4 regions of the Nesterenkonia sp. HG001 genome follow, and region 1 is predicted to be linked to each of the others. Evidence: riboswitches for the same ligand, from Rfam matches in the RefSeq annotation. Region 1 holds a riboswitch; each other region holds the start of a gene.
The links. Region 1 has a riboswitch for S-adenosylmethionine ahead of ODE13_RS09210 (methylenetetrahydrofolate reductase). Riboswitches for the same ligand answer to the same signal wherever they lie in the genome.

Region 1 (4,753 bases):
GTAGGCACTGCTGATCCCGGCGATGACCTGCTCCCGGGGGATGTCCCAGCCGTCGGAGGACAGCACCGGCTCCTCCAGCTGGATCCAGGCGGCTCCGGCCTCGTGCAGGGCGCCCAGCAGGGCCGCGTAGGCGCCGACCAGCTCCTCGAGCCGGTCGAAGCGAGCGGCCTGGGAGGTCTCAGCGGCGGCGCCGACGGACTTGGCCAGCACCAGGAAGCTGACCGGGCCGAGCAGAGTGGGGCGGGGCAGGGGTGCCGCGCCCACAGTGCGGTCCGACTGCTCGGCGAGCTCGCGGAACGCCCGGAACCGGTCGGTGAGGGCCGCGGCCTGCGGGGCGAACGCGACGTCGGCCTCGATCTCCGGGACGTAGTAGTGGTAGTTGGTGTCGAACCACTTGGTCAGCTCCAGCGGCTCCACCTCGGAGGTCCCGCGGGCCAGCGCCGAGATCAGCGTCAGGCCCTCCGGGGCGTCAGGGGCGACGGCGGCGAATCCGGCGTCGCGGAAGCGGCGGGGGACCAGGCCCAGCAGGACCGAGGCGTCGAGGACCTGGTCGATGACGGCGCCGTCGGCGGGGACCGCGGACTCCTCCTCCAGGCCCAGACCCACCAGGTGGTCCAGGGTGCGGCGGCGGTGGGAGGTGATCGCCTCGATCAGTGCGGCGACGTCTCCGCCGCCCCAGTGGGCCTCCAGGGCCTTCTTGATCTCACGGTCGGGACCGATGCGCGGATAGCCGAGCACGGTGGGGGGCAGTGCGTGGGTGGGCGGTGCGGTGGTCATGGTGACTCCTTGTCGATGTGTCAGGGCAGGTCGTGCCTGGGCGGGATGTGAGGAGGGGATGTCAGGACGGACGCCTGGCGGGGTGGCTGGGCAGCACTGTGCCGGCTGGGGGAGCGTGGCCCCGGCGTCGCGGAGCCCGGGTGCGGCCGGGTCTTCTCCGGCCGGAGGTGCTGCGGTGCCTCGCTCAGCTTGCGTCGAAGCCGTTGCGCTGTCGGCGGGCCGCGTCGCGGATCCTGAGATGGTCCAGGATCGCCAGCGCCGGGGGGTGCTGGTTGAAAGTGAACAGGTGCAGCCCCGGGCAGCCGAGCTCCAGCACCGTGTCGATCAGGTTCAGCGTGGCGGCGACCCCGCGACGGCGACGTTCGGCCGCGTCCTCGACGTCCAGGTAGTCCACCAGGTGCCGGGGGACCGGAACCCCGGTGATCTCCTCCAGCCGGCGCAGGCGCCTAGGGCTGGTCAGCGGAGCGATGCCGGCGACGATCGGCAGGTGGATGCCCTGGGAGCGGGCCGAGTCCACCAGCTGCGCGTAGTCCTCCGGATCGTAGAAGACCTGGGTGACGGCGTAGTCTGCGCCGGCCTCCTGCTTCTCCCAGAGGGCGTGGAGGTCGGCGGCATGATCCCGGTCCGTGCCGGAGGGTGGATACGCGGCCACCGAGACCGAGACCGGCCGAGCTCCGGGCCCCTCAGGCGGGGACAGCCGCTCCTGCTCGACCTCGCGGACCAGCCCAACGACCTCGGCGGCACGGTTCAGGCCTCCGGGCTGGTGGATCCATTCCTTGCCGCCGTCGGGTGGGTCGCCGCGCAGCGCGAGGATGTCCCGGACCCCCAGGTCCAGCAGCTCGGTGATGGAGCCGCGGAGCTGGGAGGAGGTGCTGCCCGCGCAGATCAGATGCGCCATCACCGGTGAGGGCGTGGTGCGCAGCAGGTGGCGGATGACCTCCACGTTCGCGCCCTCGGGCTGGTTGTGCCCGTGGGTGACGGAGAAGTAGTCCGGGGCGGCCTCGGCCATCAGCTCGATGCTGCGCCAGGGATCCCGGCCCGCGGTGGCGGGGCGTGGCGGGAAGACCTCGAAGGAGATCAGCGATCTCCGCCGAGTGCGCTGGACCAGGACGGATGTGGTGTGGGAAGGGTCCGACGTCGCAGGCGGCGTCGGACGGACGGCGCCCGGAGAAGGCGTCGAGACAGGCATGGAGAGTCCTCCGTGTTGGCGTTCATCATCGTTCATGAGGCGCCACAGGGAGGCTTCCCCTGCGCCGTGCTTGCCGCTGAAGATAAAGCCATCTCAGTGAAGATGGCCGGTGCGGCCGGATCGTCATCTGGGGCACCCCGTCACGCGGGAAAGGGTTGCCGACCGGCCAAGCCAGAGCTGTTGTGACCGGTTCTCGTGATCCATCTGTGCCTGTGACGTTAGCACGGGGACGCCGGGTCGGAAACCTGCGACGGGAACAATGACGATATATGAACATATTGAGCACTCGCGGATGAGGTGGCGACGCGGCAACCCCCGCGCGCAGGTGGAGCAGGGGCGGCGAGGCTCTGCTCGCCGCTGCTCAGGGCGATCTGCGGCCAGCCCTCCGTCGCGTCAGCGGCGCCGGATAAGGTGGAGCGCATGCCCGATCGGTATCTGAAGAATGCGATGCGCCGCAACGCACGCAAGACCGTGCGCCGGTCGCTGCGCACAGCTCCCCGCGGCGCGCGACGTGGCGGAGGGCGTCGCCGCGGCGGGCGTCGTGGCGGAGGGAGTCAGGGCCTCCTGTGGTGGCTGCTGGCCGTGCTCGGGGTCATCCTCATCGGCGCCGTGATCAGCTGGCTCCAGGGGCTCGGAGCGGAGGAGCCGCAGGAGCGCCCGGAGGGTGCCGAGGCGGGCACCCTGGTGCGCGTGGTCGACGGCGACACCCTCATCGTGGAGCTCGACGGCCAGGACGAGCGGATCCGGCTGCTCAACATCGACACACCTGAGTCCGTCCACCCCACGGAGCCGGTCGAGTGCCTGGGACCGGAGTCCTCCGCCCACATGGAGACCCTGGTGTCGCCGGGGGACGAGGTCTTCCTGGAGTACGACCAGGAGCGTACCGATCGCTACGATCGGATGCTGGCCGGAGTGTGGGCGGATGAGGTGCTGCTCAACGTGCAGATGGCACGAGCCGGCTACGGCGCGCCGGTGCACTATCCGCCCAATGATCGGTTCCTCGCCGCGGTGGAGCTGGCCTGGGAGCAGGCGGAGGCGGACGGCGTCGGGCTCTTCGCCGCGGACCTGGACTGCGAACCGGCGCTGCCCTGACGCGGGCAGAGGCCCTCCCGAAATAGGATGGACCCATGAGCAGCTCCCCGGCGCCGGCGACCCGGCGGCAGAAGATCGCCGTCGCGACAGGCACCATCGGAGTCCTGGGTGCGATCACCGCTGGCAGCTGGCTGATGATCGACGGCACCATCGACGTGGACCTCATCGGCGGCGGTTCGATCCCGGCCGGCGAGGACTGCCCCACCGGCACATTGTCCCCGGTGGTGCCCGAGCGGGTGCCGGTGATCGTGCTCAACTCCACCAATGAGCCCGGACTCGCCGGCGACGTCGCCGAGGAGCTTGCCGACCGCGAGTTCCGGGTGGCCTCCGTGGACAACGACTACTTCGCGGACACCGGCTTCCAGGCCATCCTCCGCGCCGGCGAACGGGGTCTGCGGCAGGCCTACACGCTGCAGCAGCACCTTCCGGGGGCGCTGGTCGACCTCGATGATCGTGACGGCTACAGCGTCGACCTCGTGCTGGGCTCGGAGTTCGCCGGGCTGACGGACTCCGAGGAGATCGAGATGGAGCCCGGGCGTCTCGACTGCTCCGGCAGTGCCGGCTGAACCGGGACCTCGACGACGTCCGCCGAGACGCCAGCGGGCCGCCCCGAGGTTCTCGGAGCGGCCCGCTGCGGCGGCGCTGGACGCGTTGCGCGCTGCAGGATGAGGCTCAGGCTTCGGTGTTCTTCCATCGCCGGGCACGGATGAAGGAGCGCACTCCGACGACGATGTAGACGATCAGCAGCACGAAGGTGACGGTGCTGACGATGACCGCGGCAGGCCGCTCGGCGTCGCCGGCGAACAGCGCGCCCAGCTGCATCACGTTCATGGAGGTGCCGATGGCGCCCAACAGCGCCACCACCAGGGCGATGTGGATGCCGATCTTCGCGTTCTTGAAGCTGATCAGGCCGCTCACCAGCAGCACCAGGCCCAGGAAGGCCGGGATCAGAGCGGTCACACTGGCGAAGGACGTGGCGGCGTAGGCGATGATGCCGAGCAGGATGAGGATCCCGCCCAGCCCGACGGTGATGCGGGGCATGAGGCTCCTTGGTGTCAGGTCGGGAGGACGTGCTGTCCTCCATCGAGGGTCGGCCGGAACGCCTGAAGGATCCCTCCGGGCGGAGGCCCGGCCGAACGTTCTTCTACACAGTGTAGTAGGCCCACGCTCCAGGAGAAGTCCTGATCAGTCCGGAATCTCCAGGGTGAGCGGGAGCCAGCAGGCGGGGGAGGCGGGATGTGGAGAGGTCAGCCGACCTTGGTCCAGGTTCCGCAGGTCTCGGTGTTGAAGACCAGATGCTCGCGCGCGTCGAGGGTGATCTGCAGGGGCTCTCCGAACGCCGGATCCTCCTGGGGCACGACGTCGGACTCCGTCGGTTCCACGCCGCTTCGGATGTCTCCGAAGATGTCCCACCAGCAGAACGACGTCTCCAGGTCCCAGGTCAGCTCGTAGTCGCCGGGCTCGATGTGCCCGCCGACCACGTACATGCCGGTGCCGAACTCGGTGGCCGCAGAATCCGGGTAGGTCTCCTCCAGCGGGAGCCAGTCGCCGCAGTCGACGGAGTCGAAGACGGTGCCCTCCTCGAGGACCGCGATGCCGCGCTCCTTGGCGCCGGTGCGGACCACAGTGGGGTCGGAGCGGTCGGCATAGATCACATAGAAGCACGTCGCATCCTCGGAGCCGGAGCCCGGGGCC
Region 2 (4,753 bases), 320 kb from region 1:
GGATGATCGCGATCAGCAGGATCAGGAACGGGAAGGACCGAACCATGTTGACGATTCCGCTGACCACCGCGTGGGTGCGCGGCGTCGGGGCGATACCGCCGGGAGCGTGGAGAAAGAGCCAGATCCCCAGCGGGGTGCCGAAGAGCACCGCCAGCGGGATGGCCACGCCGATCATGACGAAGGTCTCCAGCATGGCCTGGACCAGCTCGGGCTGCAGCTCGATGAGGCGTTCCATCAGCGGGGACCCCCTTCGGACGAGGCTGTCGCGGCGACCAGCCCGGAGGCGGTCCTGGCTTCCTGCCCGGACGCCGGCGGATCAGCGCCAGGTCCCTGGTCGGCACCTTGATCGGCGCCTGGGTCAGCAGCGGGCAGCTCGGAGCCGGCGCGCACGCCGCCGCCCCGACGGTCCACGGAGATCCCGTCGCTGACCAGGTAGCGACCGATGGAGGTCCGCGGGGCGAAGCCCTCACGCCGCAGCTCGGCGGCGTGGAACTGCTCGACCACTCGGCCGGACTCCATGACCGCAACGTGGTCGGCCAGGGCCTTGATGACCTCCATCTCATGGGTCACGATGACCACGGTGATGCCGAGCTCGCGGTTCACATCGGCGAGGTACTGCAGCACGGTGGCCGTGGTGATGGGGTCCAGGGCCGAGGTGGGCTCGTCGCAGAGCAGCACCTCCGGGCGGGTGGCCAGCGCGCGGGCGATGGCCACGCGCTGCTTCTGCCCGCCGGAGAGCTGTGCGGGGTAGACCTTCGCCTTCTCGGTGATGTCGACGATCTCCAGCGCCTCCGCGGCGCGCTCTCGACGCACCCTGCGGTCCCTCTCCCCCGCGAACTTCAGGGAGAGCTCCACGTTCTGCGCGACGGTCAGGTTGTTCACGAGGTTGAAGCCCTGGAAGATCATGCCGATCTGGTGACGAGCGCGGCGCAGCGCCTCGCCTCCGAGCCCGGTGAGCTCCGTGCCGCCCACGCGCACCTCCCCGGAGGTGGGGCGCTCGAGCAGGTTGATGTTGCGCAGCAGGGTGGACTTGCCGGCCCCGGAGAATCCGATGATGCCCTGGATGCTTCCGCGGGGGATCTCCAGGCTGACGTCGTCGACGGCATGGATGGGGTCCTTGCCCCGTGCGGCGGGGAAGGTCGTGGACACATGGCGCAGTGAGATCATCGGGCATTCTCCATCGTCTCTGGCGTTAGCACCGTTCCCCGGTCCGCGCCGTGATGGCGTGGCTGCTCGGGAGGTTGCTGCGACGTCGTCGAGCCAGATCTCTCAGTCGCTCTGGATGGTGTGGCGAGCACCAGACTACGCGCTGTCGATGAACACTCGTCAAATCTCATCGATAAGTTCATGTCACGAGGCGTAAGAATGTACGGACATCTGCGAGGTCACCGGATCTGCGACGGCGCGGGTCGCCGGTCCTGATGTCTCCATGTGTCACTCCCCGAACATCCCTTTGATCGTGCTGTGCTGCGCGCGTACCCTGGAGCGACGAAACCATCCCGAGCGGCCGAGAGATCTGGCTCGACGACGCCGCAGCAACCTTCGGATGTGCTCCGCCTCTCCCGGCGGACGCCTCAGAAAAGGTGCTACCGCCAGGGCCGATGGGAGTTGATCAGCCATGAGCACAGCACTGGCCACCGACGAGAGCCACCCGATCACCGTGGAGGCCGCCGTGCACCACACCACCGCCGACGCCGCAGCCCGCCGCGTGCCCACCAGCCTGGTCGGCATCGATCCGCTGGAGCTCCGTGAGGCCTTCGGCCACTTTCCCCAGGGGGTGGTCGTGGTGGCCGCAGAGGTGGACGGACGCCCTGAGGGCCTCGTCGCCTCCACGTTCACCGTCGGGGTGTCCCTGGAGCCGCCGCTGGTGACCGTGGCGGTGCAGCACAGCTCGACCACCTGGCCGAAGCTGGCCGGTGCCGGCGCCGAGCTGGGGATCTCCCTGGTAGGCCACGGGCAGTCCGCCCTGTGCCGGAAGATCGCCTCGAAGGACCGGGAGAACCGCTTCACCGGCCTCCGCGTGACCACCGGCGAGGGCGGTGCGGTCACCCTCGACGGCGCCCCGGTCACCTTCACCACCCGCATCCACGATCAGGTCCGCGCGGGTGATCACGACATCATCGTGCTCGAGCTGCTGGACCTCGCCGTGGAGGACCGGTCGCAGGCGCTGGTGTTCCATCAGAGCGAGTTCAAGGCCCTCGGTCCGCTCGACGCCGACGCCTGAGCCGCGGGCCGCACCGTGCCGCGCCTCTGCGGCTCCCCTCCTCCGGCGACGTCTCAGTGATGTCTCATACTGTGACATCGCCGTTGCCCAGGCGGCGCGGTTGTGCGTAGGGTTGAAACTGCCACCATCCCGAGCGGCTGAGAGATCTGGCTCGACGACGCCGCAGCAACCTTCGGATGTGCCGATCGGCCGTTTGTGCCCGGCGCATCAGAAAAGGTGCTACCGCCAGGATCGATGGGAGAGATATTCCTATGGGTTCCTCTGCACCCACACTCGCAGCACGCGAGTCTGACCTGCACACCTCGGCACACTCCGGCGGCACCGCCGTGCTGGACCGCCCCGCCGCCGCGCCCACCCACTCGCTGGACGTGCAGCTGCGTGGAGTGGGACGCAGCTTCGACGGCCGCACCGTGCTGCGCGACGTCGACCTGCACATCTCCCCCGGTGAGGTGGTCGCCATCCTGGGCGCCTCCGGCTGCGGGAAGTCCACCCTGCTGCGCGCCGTGGGCGGCCTCGACGCCGGCTTCTCCGGCGAGGTCGTCATCGACGGCGCCGGGGTGCACACCTATGACGAGCGGACCGCCGTCGGCTTCCAGGAGCCGCGCCTGCTGCCGTGGCGCTCGGTGCATCGCAACGTCTCACTGGGTCTGCCCCGCACGGTGTCCAAGGCGGAGGGCCGGGCCCGGGTGGACGAGCTGCTCGAGCTCGTCGGCCTGGCCGACCGTGCCCAGCTGCGCCCCCGGGAGATCTCCGGAGGGATGGCCCAACGCGCCTCGCTGGCCCGGGCCCTGGCCCGCCGCCCCGGAGTGCTGCTGCTCGACGAGCCCTTCGGCGCCCTGGACGCACTGACGCGCCTGAAGATGCAGGACCTGCTGCTCGACGTCCACGCCCAGACCGGCACCACGGTGCTGCTGGTGACCCACGACGTCGACGAGGCTCTGCAGCTCGCCGACCGCATCCTGCTGCTCGGCCCGGATCCCTCCGGCGTTGCCCGCGAGGGGGCCACCGTCTCGCGGCTGCTCACCGTTCCGGGCAGCCGCCCGCGAGATCGCGCCTCCGCCGAGCTGGCCGCCCTGCGCGGCGAGCTGCTCACCGGCCTCGGCGTCGACGCCCACGCCCACTGACCCCTGCCCCGAGCTCCGGGAGCCTCCGGAGATGACCCACGCTCGGCCGCACCAGTCCGGCCCCAGCCGGGTGGACCCTGCCGGGTCCGCCGGTCGGGAAGCGGACGGAGCGGCACCCGACACCGCACGAAAGGCCGCTTCATCACATGCCCAGTCTGACCAGCACCTCCCCCAGCCCTGCCCGCGCCACCATCGGCCGCACCTCCCGCGCTGCGGTCGCCGGCCTCGCCGTCACCCTGATGGCGGCCGGCTGCGTGGAGGGCGAGGGCTCCGGCGACGCCGCTGACGGCGAACTGGCGACCCTCAGCATCGACTTCGCCACCTACAACCCGCTCAGCCTGGTGATGATGGAGCACGGCTGGCTCGAGGAGGAGCTGGCTGATGCCGGCACCGAGGTCGAGTGGATCCAGTCCCACGGCTCCAACGACGCCAACGAGAAGCTGCGCGCCCAGGCCATCGACATCGGATCCACCGCCGGCTCTGCGGCGCTGCTGGCCCGGGCCAACGGCACCGAGATCCACACGATCCTCGTCGAGAACCAGCCCGAGTGGGCCGCGCTGGTCACCTCGCCGGATTCCGGGATCTCCTCGGTCGAGGATCTGGACGGCGCTTCCGTGGCCGCGACGCTGGGCACCGACCCCTACTTCTTCCTCGTCCAATCCCTGCAGGAGGCCGGCCTGGAGATCAGCGACGTCGACGTCCAGAACCTCCAGCACGCCGACGGACGGTCCGCCCTGGGCAACGGGGACGTCGACGCCTGGGCCGGTCTGGACCCGATCATGGCCGGCGCAGAGGCCGACGGCGAGGAGCTCTTCTACCGGAACGTGGACTTCAACACCTACAGCGTCATCAACGCCACCGAGCCCTTCATCGAGGATCACCCTGAGGTCGCCCAGACCGTCGTGGACGTCTACGAGCAGGCTCGGCAGTGGGCGCTGGAGAACCCCGAGGAGACCGCGGAGATCCTCGCCGAGTACGGCAACATCGATCAGGAGGTGGCCGAGACGGTCATCCAGGAGCGCTCCAGCTTCGACGTCGACCCCGTCCCGGGCCAGGCCCAGCACGACGTGCTGGAAGAGGTCGGCCCCATCTTCCTGGACACCGGGGACGTCTCCACCCAGGAGAGCATCGACGAGGCGCTGGAGAGCCTGTTCCACCCGGAGTTCGCAGAGAATCGTGAGGCCACCGAGGCAGAGGGAGCCGAAGGCGAGGCGACCATCATCGAGGATGATGAGTGATGAGCCAGACCCTGCCCGATGATGCCCGGACCCGGACCGAGGCGGGCCGTTTCCAGGAGGAGGCGCCGGCACAGGTCGTCGGTGAGCGCGGCTCCTCGGCGCCCCGGCCGGTGACCGGCCCGGAGAGCCCCCGCGCAGGGGTCCCGGCTCGGGTGCGCCGGATCCCA
Region 3 (4,753 bases), on a different contig from region 1:
CATGGCGGAGGTCAGCCCGCCCAGCCCCAGCGAGCCACGGGCGGAGACCACCAGTGTCAGCACCCCGACGACGATCATCGCGTAGGGGAAACGCGCGATGAGCGCCACGGGGAAGTATGACGGGCCGGCCGCACGGAACAGGCTGGGGCCCTCGTCGTGGAGGCCCGGGCGGGGCTCGTTCTGGCGGTCGGATTCGAGAGTTGTCATCATCACGCACCTCCTGCAGCGCACTCACTGATGCAGTGCCGCCTTGGCGCGCTGCTCGACGAGCGCCACCAGGTAGATACACAACTTGACGGAAATTGCCGGACCGGACGGCGTGAGGCCGTCCAGGCCAGCAGGCCAGTCTACACGAGACGACGGCGGGCCGCAGAGTCGGGATACATGCCCGAGAGGAGCGCGCCCGCGGCGTCGCGTGGCTTCCCGATCCAAGGAAAATGGTGGCCGGAGAGCATCGGACTGGAGTTGACCTCAAGCACGCGCGGGGCGTCCCCTTCGCCGTCGCGGGGCAGCAGCATGTCGAGCCCCACCAGCCGGAGGCCCGGGATAGCCCGGACGACCTTCTCAGCCATGTCGACTTCCTCTGCAGTCAGGTCATCAGTGGCGTCCATGGCGTCGCCCCCACTGTGGATGTTCGAGTTCCGGCGGATCCAGACCCGCTGGCCCTCCGCAGGGACCATGCTCTCCGTGAACCCCTGCTCAGCCATCACCGACCGGCTGATGTCATCCAGCGGAACATCCCAATGCACCGGGTTCTCCAACACCGCACGGGCGATGTTCTTGTGCGCCACGAGGTCGGTCACCGTGTTCTCCCCATCACCGTCGACATGAGCCGGGATGCGTCGCGTGGCGGCCACCACCTTGCCGTGCACCAGGAGCACCCGGTGCTCTACACCGGGCACGAACTCCTCCACCAGCACGCCCTCCGCAGCTGCGCCGACGGCGCTGAACGCCTCGCGGAAGGCGGCGCTGTCACGAAGGTCAAGGTGGACCAGTTCGCCTTCACCTCCGTCGCTGGGCTTGATGACCACCGGCAGGCGGGGCTCGGCCCACTGCCAGGCCAGCTCAACATCCCGGGCTGAGAACACGGCGTTGTGCGGCGCCGGGACGTTGTAGGTGCGGAGCAGACGGCTCGCGACGTCCTTGTGCAACGTGCAGCGGCGGGCCAGCGAATTGTTGATGTTGGAGCGGGCGGCGTCGAACCAGATGCGCCGGCCCTTCCACCGCATGGTCAGTCTGCTCTTCTCATCCGGCGCGATCTCAATGTCCCGAGCGAGAGCTTCCTGGGCGATGAGCGCATTGGTCAGACCGTGGGCGATGCCCAGAGACTTCAGGTGCTTGCGAGTGGATGTGAGGTCCATGTGCTTCTTCCGGTCCGGCGTTCACAGGGCAACCCCACGGGTGGAGTGCCGTGGGGGTCTTCACTGACTCTACTGCCCCTCGTCCGCAGCGAAGTGGCGCTCAGGAGGCGGAGGAGGAGACCTGCACCTGGACCGGCACCGGGTTGCGGAAGATGTCCATCACCGGGCAGTGCTCGTCCACAGTCCGCTGCAGCTCCACATAGCGTTCCGAGCTCTCCGGGCCGGTGAGCGAGACGTTCAGCCGGACCTCGGAGAACCCAGGCCGGACCTCGTCGGCTCCTCCGAGGAGACCTCGGACGTCGAGGTCACCCTCAGCCTCGATGCTGATGTCCTCCAGCTCGATCCCCAGCTGCTGGGCGTAGAGCCGGTAGATCACGACCTGGCAGGAGATGAGCCCGGCCAGGGCGGCCTCCACCGGGCTGGTGCCGGCATCGTCGCCGGCGAGCGCGGCCGGCTCGTCGAGGACGAGCTCATGCCGCCCGGAGGTGATCCGAGTCGCGACCGATCCGATGCCCTCCCCACGGGTACGGAACACCAGCCCCGCTTGTGCCGGGTCCTGGTCGATGCGGCTGCTCCAGTCGCGTCCGGCCTTCTCCAGGCGCTGGGCGCGGTCCTGGGCCTCCTGCTGCGTGTCGGTGTCGATGCTGGCGTACTGAGTCATGCGCTGGCCTCTCGATCTGCCTCGCGCCGCATCCGCCGCGGCGCTCTCCTGACGCCGGCCGGGGACCCGGCGGCGTCGAATCCTCCCCTGGGGGCACCCCCGGTGCAGAGTGAGGGTTGCCGCCCCGCCGGCCAGGTCCGTAATGGCGGGTGCTCGCGATTCCTTCTCGAGCATCTCTGCCGCCGCTCCCCGGTGCAACGGTGACGTCACAGGGCGTCATCGGCCGCGGCCTCCGATGCATCGATTGGGCGATGTGATCGCTTTTGGACGCCGATTCGGGCCTCAGAAGCGTGCAAATCGCCCAATCGATGAAGTGGACGGGCTGGGGCACCTGGCGGCGGGCGGCGGAACTCGTCAGGTCCCCACGTAGGCGGCCAGGTGCTGCCCGGTCAGCGTGGCCCCGGCCCCACGAGCCGACTCCACCAGCTCCGCGGGAGTGCCTTCGAAGACCACCCGGCCGCCGTCGTGACCGGCCCCGGGGCCCAGATCGATGATCCAGTCCGCGTGGGCCATCACCGCCTGATGGTGCTCGATCACGATCACCGTGCGGCCGGCGTCCACCAGCCGGTCCAGCAGCCGCAGCAGCTGCTCCACATCGGCCAGGTGCAGCCCGGTGGTGGGCTCGTCCAGGATGAAGGTGCCGCCGTCGTCGCCCATGTGGACCGCCAGCTTGAGCCGCTGCCGCTCTCCTCCGGAGAGGGAGTTCAGCGGCTGCCCCACGGTCAGGTACCCCAGTCCGACGTCAGAGAGGCGCTGCAGGATCTTCCCCGCCGCGGGGATCCGGGACTCCCCCGCAGAGAAGAACTCCAGAGCCTCGTCCACGGAGAGGTACAGCACCTCGCTGATGTTCTTCCCGCCCAGGGTGAAGTCCAGCACCGCGGCCTGGAACCGGCGACCCTCGCACTCCTCGCAAGGTGTCTCCACCGTCTCCATCACGCCCAGCTCCGTGAAGACCACCCCGGCACCCTTGCAGGTGGGGCAGGCACCCTCGGAGTTCGCGCTGAACAGCGCCGGCTTGACCCCGTTGGCCTTCGCGAAGGCCTTCCGGATGGGGTCCAGCAGCCCTGTGTAGGTGGCCGGGTTGGAGCGTCGCGACCCCTTGATGCCGGCCTGGTCCACCACCACGACGCCGTCCAGCCCGGCGACGTTGCCATGGATCAGCGAGGTCTTCCCGGACCCGGCCACCCCGGTGACCACGGTGAGCACGCCGGTAGGGATGTCGACATCGACCCCGGTGAGGTTGTTCTGCCTCGCTCCGCGGACCTCGATGACGCCGTCACGCGTCCGCCCGGCCTCCTTGAGGCGGGCGCGGTCGTCGAAGTGATCCCCGGTCAGGGTCCCGGCGGTGCGCAGTCCGGCGAGATCGCCGGCATAGACCACCTCCCCGCCCCCGGATCCGGCCAATGGGCCGAGGTCGATGATGTGGTCCGCCACCGCGATCGTCTCGGGCTTGTGCTCCACCACCAGGACCGTGTTTCCCTTGTCCCGCAGGCGCAGCAGCAGGTCGTTCATCCGAGCGATGTCATGCGGGTGCAGCCCGATGGTGGGCTCGTCGAAGACGTAGGTGACATCGGTCAGCGCCGATCCCAGGTGTCGGATCATCTTGGTGCGCTGGGCCTCGCCCCCGGAGAGCGTGCCGGCGGGCCGATCCAGGCTCAGATAGCCCAGCCCGATCTCCACGAAGGAGTCCAGGGTCTCCCCCAGGGTGGTCAGCAGCGGACCGACGGAGGGCTCCTCGAGCCCGCGGACCCAGGCGGCGAGGTCAGAGATCTGCATGGCGCAGGCCTCGGCGATGCTGATCCCGGCGATCGTCGAGGAACGGGCCGTAGCAGTGAGCCGAGTGCCCTCGCACTCGGGGCAGGGGGTGAAGGTGACCACCCGGTCCACGAAACGGCGGATATGCGGCTGCATGGCCTCACGGTCCTTGGACAGCATCGACTTCCGGATCTTGGGTATCAGCCCCTCATAGGTGAGATTGATCCCCTCGACCTTGATCTTGATCGGCTCCTGACGGAGCAGGATCTCCTGCTCCTCCGCGGTGTACTCCCGGATCGGCTTGTCGAGATCGAGCCCGCTGCCGCGGAAGAGCCGTCCCTGCCAGCCGTCCATGCTGAACCCCGGAACCGTGAGCGCACCCTCGGAGAGTGACTTCGTGTCGTCATAGAGGGCGGTGAGGTCGAAGTCGCTGACCGTGCCCCTCCCCTCGCACGTCGGACACATCCCGCCGGTGATGGTGAAGTCCCGACGCTCCTTGACCTTCTTGCCGTCCTTCTCGAAAGTCACCGCCCCGGCGCCGCTGATCGAGGCCACGTTGAAGGAGAAGGCCTGTGGGGAGCCGATGTGCGGCTCCCCGAGTCGGCTGAACAGGATCCGCAGCATCGTGTTCGCGTCAGTGGCGGTGCCGACGGTGGACCGCGGATTCGCCCCCATGCGCTCCTGGTCCACGATGATCGCGGTGGTCAGCCCAGCGAGGTGGTCGACGTCAGGGCGTCCCTGGCTGGGCATGAAGCCCTGCAGGAACGCACTGTAGGTCTCGTTGATCATCCTGCGGGACTCGGCGGCGATCGTGCCGAAGACCAGCGAGCTCTTCCCGGAGCCGGAGACCCCGGTGAAGACGGTGAGCCGCCGTTTGGGGATCTCCACGCTGATGTCCCGCAGATTGTTCTCCCGGGCGCCGGTGACGCGGATGAGGTCATGGGCATCGGCGGGCGGGAGGCCGGCGTCGTCGTCG
Region 4 (4,753 bases), on a different contig from region 1:
TCCTTCTGCAGCTCGGACTCGTCCACGCGGTGACTCCATCGGGCGAAGGTCTCGCCCGTCTGGCGTCCTGCGAGATAGCGACGCACCAGCAGCTCCACATAGTCGACGAGCTCCTCGGCGGTGACCTTCAGTCCGCGCACGGTGCGCCCCAGGCCGGCCTCGTCGCGGTCCACGAAGGTGAGCCCGCCGCCGAGATGGACCTGGAACCCCGGGCTCGTGCCGCCGTCGCCGTCGGGCAGCAGCTGGCCCTTGAGCCCGATGTCGGCGGTCTGGATGCGGGCGCAGGAGTTGGGGCAGCCGTTGATGTGCAGGGTCAGCCGCACCGGCATCTGGTCGGCGACGTCGGCCAGGCGCTCCTCCAGGGCGTCGATGGTCCGAGCCGCGGTGGTCTTGGTCTCCACGATGGCCAGCTTGCAGAACTCGATGCCGGTGCAGGCGATGGTGGAGCGGCGGAAGACGCTCGGCCGGGGGTCCAGCCCCAGGTCGGCCAGCGCGGCGGAGGCGGCCTCGACCTCCTTCTCCGGGAGGTCGAGGACCACCAGCTTCTGGTGGGGGGTGGTGCGCAGCCGGTGGGAGCCGTGCTTCTCGAGCAGATCGGCCAGCTGGACCAGCAGCGTGCCGGAGACCCGACCCACCGTGGGGGTGATCCCGATGTAGAACTTCCCGTCCTTCTGCCGGTGGACGCCCACGTGGTCTCCCGGGGTGTCCGGGGCGGCGGGCGCCGGACCGTCGGTGAGACGCCGGCCGAGGTACTCGTCCTCGATGATCCGACGGAACTTCTCAGGACCCCATTCGGCCAGCAGGAACTTCAGCCGGGCCTTGTTCCGCAGCCGACGGAAGCCGTAGTCGCGGAAGGTCTGGGTGACGGCGTGCCAGACCTCGGCGGCCTCCTCCTGCCGGACGAAGACCCCCAGCCGCTCGGCCAGCCGGGCATTGGTGGAGAGTCCGCCCCCGACCCACAGGTCGTAGCCGGGGCCGTGGTCGGGGTGCACGACGCCGACCAGCGCGAAGTCGTTGATCTCATGGACGACGTCCTGGGAGGGGTGGCCGGTGATGGCCGACTTGTACTTGCGCGGCAGGTTCGCCAGCTCCGGGTCTCCGATGTAGAGCTGTGCGATCTCCTGGATGACCGGGGTGGGATCGATGATCTCGTCGGCGGCGATGCCGGCCACAGGAGACCCGAGGATCACCCGCGGGGTGTCCCCGCAGGCCTCGGTGGTGCCCAGGCCGACGGATTCGAGACGGCGCCAGATCTCCGGGACGTCCTCCACGGCGACCCAGTGCAGCTGGATGTTCTGCCGGTCGGTGACGTCGGCGGTGTCTCGGGCGAACTCCCGGGAGATCTCCCCGATGACCCGCAGCTGCTCGGTGGTCAGCGCGCCGCCGTCGATGCGCACCCGGAGCATGAAGTACTTGTCATCCACCTCTTCGGGCGGCAGCGAGTTGTGCGCGCCTGCCGGCACTCCCGGGCGGCGCTGGGTGTAGAGACCCCACCAGCGGAAGCGGCCGCGCAGGTCGTCCTGGTCGATGGAGTCGAAGCCCTGCTTCGAGTAGATCGTCTCGATGCGCTCGCGGACGTTCAATCCGTTGTCGTCCTGTTTGAACTCTTCGTTGTGGTTCAGCGGCTCGGTGCCATCGATCTTCCACTGTCCGTTCGGGCGCTTCTGCGGCCGGCGAGTGGACACGGCAGACACATCGGTGCTCATGCTCCTCCATCGGTTCTGGCGTGAGCACCCGGCTCTCCCGGGTTGCTGCGGCGTCGTGGAGCCAGATCTCTCGGCCGCTCTGGATGGTCGGTGGTGAGCACCACGCTACTGCACGTCAGGGCACAGGAGAAGATAAGACGTCATATGCCGTCATCTATGTTCATGTGTTCATTCAGGATTGCGCGGTGGTCGCGACGGAGCCGCGGACGCGCTGCCGATCCCGTCGAGTGGGGGATTCGCTACCGCTTTCAGGCGAAATCGGCGCCATAGCGGCAGTGGATCCCCCACTCGATGAGAGGCGGAGGTGCTCAGGCGTCGTCGAGCCCTTGCTCCTCGAGCCACTGGGCGGCGACGTCCGCGGCCGCGGCCTGGTCATCGACGCTGACGGCGTTGAGTCCGTTGAGCTCCTCCTGGGTCAGCTCCGCGTTGACCTCCTCGATCAGCGCAGCCGCCTCCTCATCCACGGCCTCCGAGACCAGGGGGACGATGTTCTGCGGAAGCACCAGATCCTCAGGGTCCTCCAGCATGACCAGGTCATTGGCCTCGATGGCGGGATCGGCGCTGTAGATGTCGGCCACCTGCACGTCGCCGTCCAGCAGCGCCTGCACGGTCAACGGCCCTCCGGAGTCCTCCACCGGCACCAGGGTGACCTCCACCCCGTAGACCTCCTGCAGGCCGTCCGGCCCGTAGGGCCGGGTCTCGAACTCGGAGTTCGCCGCGATCCGCAGCTCCTCCTCGACCCCGGCCAGATCCCCCACGCTGCTGAGCCCATGCTCCTGGGCGAAATCCTCGGTGACCACGAAGCTGTCCTGATCGGTGGCCTCGGCAGGCGCCAGCGCGGTGATCCCCTCCGGCAGGCCCTCCTCGAGACCGCTCAGGATGCTCTCCAGGTCCGCGGCCTCCGACTCCGAGTCCACATACTGCAGCAGGTTCCCGGCGTACTCGGGGAAGACGTCGATGTCCCCGGCCTCCAGCTCCGGCATGTAGACCTCCCGCTGGCCGATGTCGAACTGCCGGTCCACCTCGTGGCCGGCCGCCTCCAGACGCTGGGCGTACAGCTCCGCGATGATCGTGTTCGAGTAGTACTGCTGGGAGCCGACGACGATCGGGCCCCCTTCTCCCCCGCCGTCGTCGCCACCCCCGCCCTCCGCCAGCGGATCATCCGCTGCACAGGCGGTCAGACCGAGAGCGGCCACGCCGACCAAGGAGAGGGCGAGACGCACACGAACGGTGCGAGGGCCGGAAGATTCACTGATGGGGCTGGGCACGGGGACCATCCTCTCCTGAGGCTCAGACGATCCCGGGGATCCTCCTGAGCGTCCGCTGGGCGATGACGAACATGGCGTCGACCAGGACCGCCACGGCGATGACCATGAGCGACGCTCCCAGCATCATGGCATAGTCATGGTTGCGCAGGCCCAGGAACAGCGGCCGGCCCAGGCCCCCGGCACCCACGTAAGCGGCCAGCGTGGCTGTGGCGATGACCTGGAGCGTCGCCAGGCGGATGCCGCCGAGGATCATCCTCAACCCCAGCGGCACCTCGACCGTGGTCAGCACCTGCCAGGGACTCAACCCCTGTGCGCGGGCCGCGTCGACCACCCGCCGATCCACTGCTTCCACCCCGGAGTATGCCCCTGCGATGATCGAGGGCACCGCGAGCACCACGAAGGCGATCATCGGCGCTGTGAGTCCGATGCCCACCGCCAGTGCGGCCAGCGTGATCAGCCCCAGAGTGGGCAGCGCGCGTGCGGCTCCGGTGGAGAGCACCGCCACGGCACGCCCCCGGCCCGTATGGCCGATGATCAGGCCCGCCGGCAGAGCCACCAGCACCGAGAGTCCGACCGCGATCAGGGTGTACCAGAGGTGTTCGGCCGTGCGCGCCCCGAGCCCGCCAGGACCGGCCCAGGCTTCGGCGCTGAGCACCCAGTGGAGCGCTTCGACGAGCTGGTTCATGCCGCACCTGCCCGGCTCCGGGGGCGCTGCCAGGGCATGACCAGCCGACCCAGCGCCACCAGCAACAGGTCCACGACGACGGCGAGCAGCACCGTCATCACGATGCCCGCCACGATCGAGGGCACGATGCCGCGCTGAAACCCGTCGGTGAACAGCGATCCGAGGCTGGTCACCCCCAGCACCGCGGACACGCTGACCATACTGATGGTGCTCACCGACACCACCCGGAGCCCGGCGAGCAGCGCCGGCCCGGCCAACGGAAGCTCCACGGTGAGGAACCCGCCCCACCGGGAGTGGCCCACCGCCGTGGCGGCCAGCCGGACGTCCTCGGACACGGCAGCGAAGGCGTCCGCAGAGGAACGGGCCATCAGGGCCAGGCCGAAGAGGGTGAGGGCGACGATGACGTTCAGGCTGTCACGGACACCGGTACCGATCAGGATCGGCAGGACGATGAACAGCGGCAGGGACGGGATCGCGTAGAGCAGCCCCACCGAGCCGAGAAGCGGCTCACGGAGCCGCCCGAGCCGATCGGCGAGTCGCCCCACCGGCAGGGAGATCAGGAACGCGGCCGCCACGGCAGGAAGACTGAGCAGAAGGTGGTCCGCGGTCAGGCCGAGGATGCGTGGCAGGTTCGCCAGGATCCACTCCATCAGTGCTCTCCGGGCAGATGACCCAGGCTCTCGGCGCCAGCGGCTCCGTCGATCAGTCCCACCGGCCGCCCGACTCCGTCGGTGACGGTCCACCCGCCATCGGCGCGGGGTGAGGCATGGAGGCGACGCCGGCCCTCCTCCAGACCCAGGAAGCGCGAGACGAAGGCGTCGGCCGGGTCCTCCACGAGCTCGCGGGGAGAACCGACCTGCGCCACCTCTCCCCCGGCGCGCAGCACCACGATCTGGTCACCCAGGGTGAGCGCCTCGTCGATGTCATGGGTGACGAAGATGGTCGTCTTGCGCAGCTCCTCCTGCAGCCGCTTCAGCTGCACCTGAAGCTCCACACGCACCAGAGGATCCACCGCGCCGAAGGGCTCGTCCATCAGCAGGATGTTCGGGTCATCGGCCAGCGCACGCGCCACACCAACCCTCTGCTGCTGCCCC

Region 2: linked by a shared signal. The riboswitch ahead of ODE13_RS07790 (ABC transporter ATP-binding protein) and the one ahead of ODE13_RS09210 (methylenetetrahydrofolate reductase) in region 1 are both predicted to bind S-adenosylmethionine.
Region 3: linked by a shared signal. The riboswitch ahead of ODE13_RS16500 (OsmC family protein) and the one ahead of ODE13_RS09210 (methylenetetrahydrofolate reductase) in region 1 are both predicted to bind S-adenosylmethionine.
Region 4: linked by a shared signal. The riboswitch ahead of ODE13_RS01975 (nitrite/sulfite reductase) and the one ahead of ODE13_RS09210 (methylenetetrahydrofolate reductase) in region 1 are both predicted to bind S-adenosylmethionine.

The regions. Positions count from the first base shown of each region.
Region 1 covers NZ_JAOSZD010000004.1:349,911-354,663, forward strand. Annotated here, with positions in the region: gene metE (5-methyltetrahydropteroyltriglutamate--homocysteine S-methyltransferase) at 1-777, opposite strand, end outside; gene ODE13_RS09210 (methylenetetrahydrofolate reductase) at 962-1,966, opposite strand; SAM riboswitch class IV at 2,028-2,167, opposite strand; gene ODE13_RS09215 (thermonuclease family protein) at 2,387-3,058, shown strand; gene ODE13_RS09220 (LytR C-terminal domain-containing protein) at 3,094-3,624, shown strand; gene ODE13_RS09225 (hypothetical protein) at 3,731-4,099, opposite strand; gene ODE13_RS09230 (hypothetical protein) at 4,306-4,753, opposite strand, start outside.
Region 2 covers NZ_JAOSZD010000004.1:30,749-35,501, reverse strand. Annotated here, with positions in the region: gene ODE13_RS07805 (methionine ABC transporter permease) at 1-235, opposite strand, end outside; gene ODE13_RS07800 (methionine ABC transporter ATP-binding protein) at 235-1,167, opposite strand; SAM riboswitch class I at 1,175-1,289, opposite strand; SAM riboswitch class I at 1,492-1,608, shown strand; gene ODE13_RS07795 (flavin reductase family protein) at 1,619-2,224, shown strand; SAM riboswitch class I at 2,346-2,465, shown strand; gene ODE13_RS07790 (ABC transporter ATP-binding protein) at 2,476-3,348, shown strand; gene ODE13_RS07785 (aliphatic sulfonate ABC transporter substrate-binding protein) at 3,495-4,586, shown strand; gene ODE13_RS07780 (ABC transporter permease) at 4,586-4,753, shown strand, end outside.
Region 3 covers NZ_JAOSZD010000014.1:24,818-29,570, forward strand. Annotated here, with positions in the region: gene ODE13_RS16490 (MFS transporter) at 1-210, opposite strand, end outside; gene ODE13_RS16495 (hypothetical protein) at 348-1,361, opposite strand; gene ODE13_RS16500 (OsmC family protein) at 1,462-2,022, opposite strand; SAM riboswitch class IV at 2,063-2,183, opposite strand; gene ODE13_RS16505 (excinuclease ABC subunit UvrA) at 2,377-4,753, opposite strand, start outside.
Region 4 covers NZ_JAOSZD010000001.1:449,235-453,987, forward strand. Annotated here, with positions in the region: gene ODE13_RS01975 (nitrite/sulfite reductase) at 1-1,706, opposite strand, end outside; SAM riboswitch class I at 1,710-1,796, opposite strand; gene ODE13_RS01980 (ABC transporter substrate-binding protein) at 2,015-2,974, opposite strand; gene ODE13_RS01985 (ABC transporter permease) at 2,997-3,659, opposite strand; gene ODE13_RS01990 (ABC transporter permease) at 3,656-4,309, opposite strand; gene ODE13_RS01995 (ABC transporter ATP-binding protein) at 4,309-4,753, opposite strand, start outside.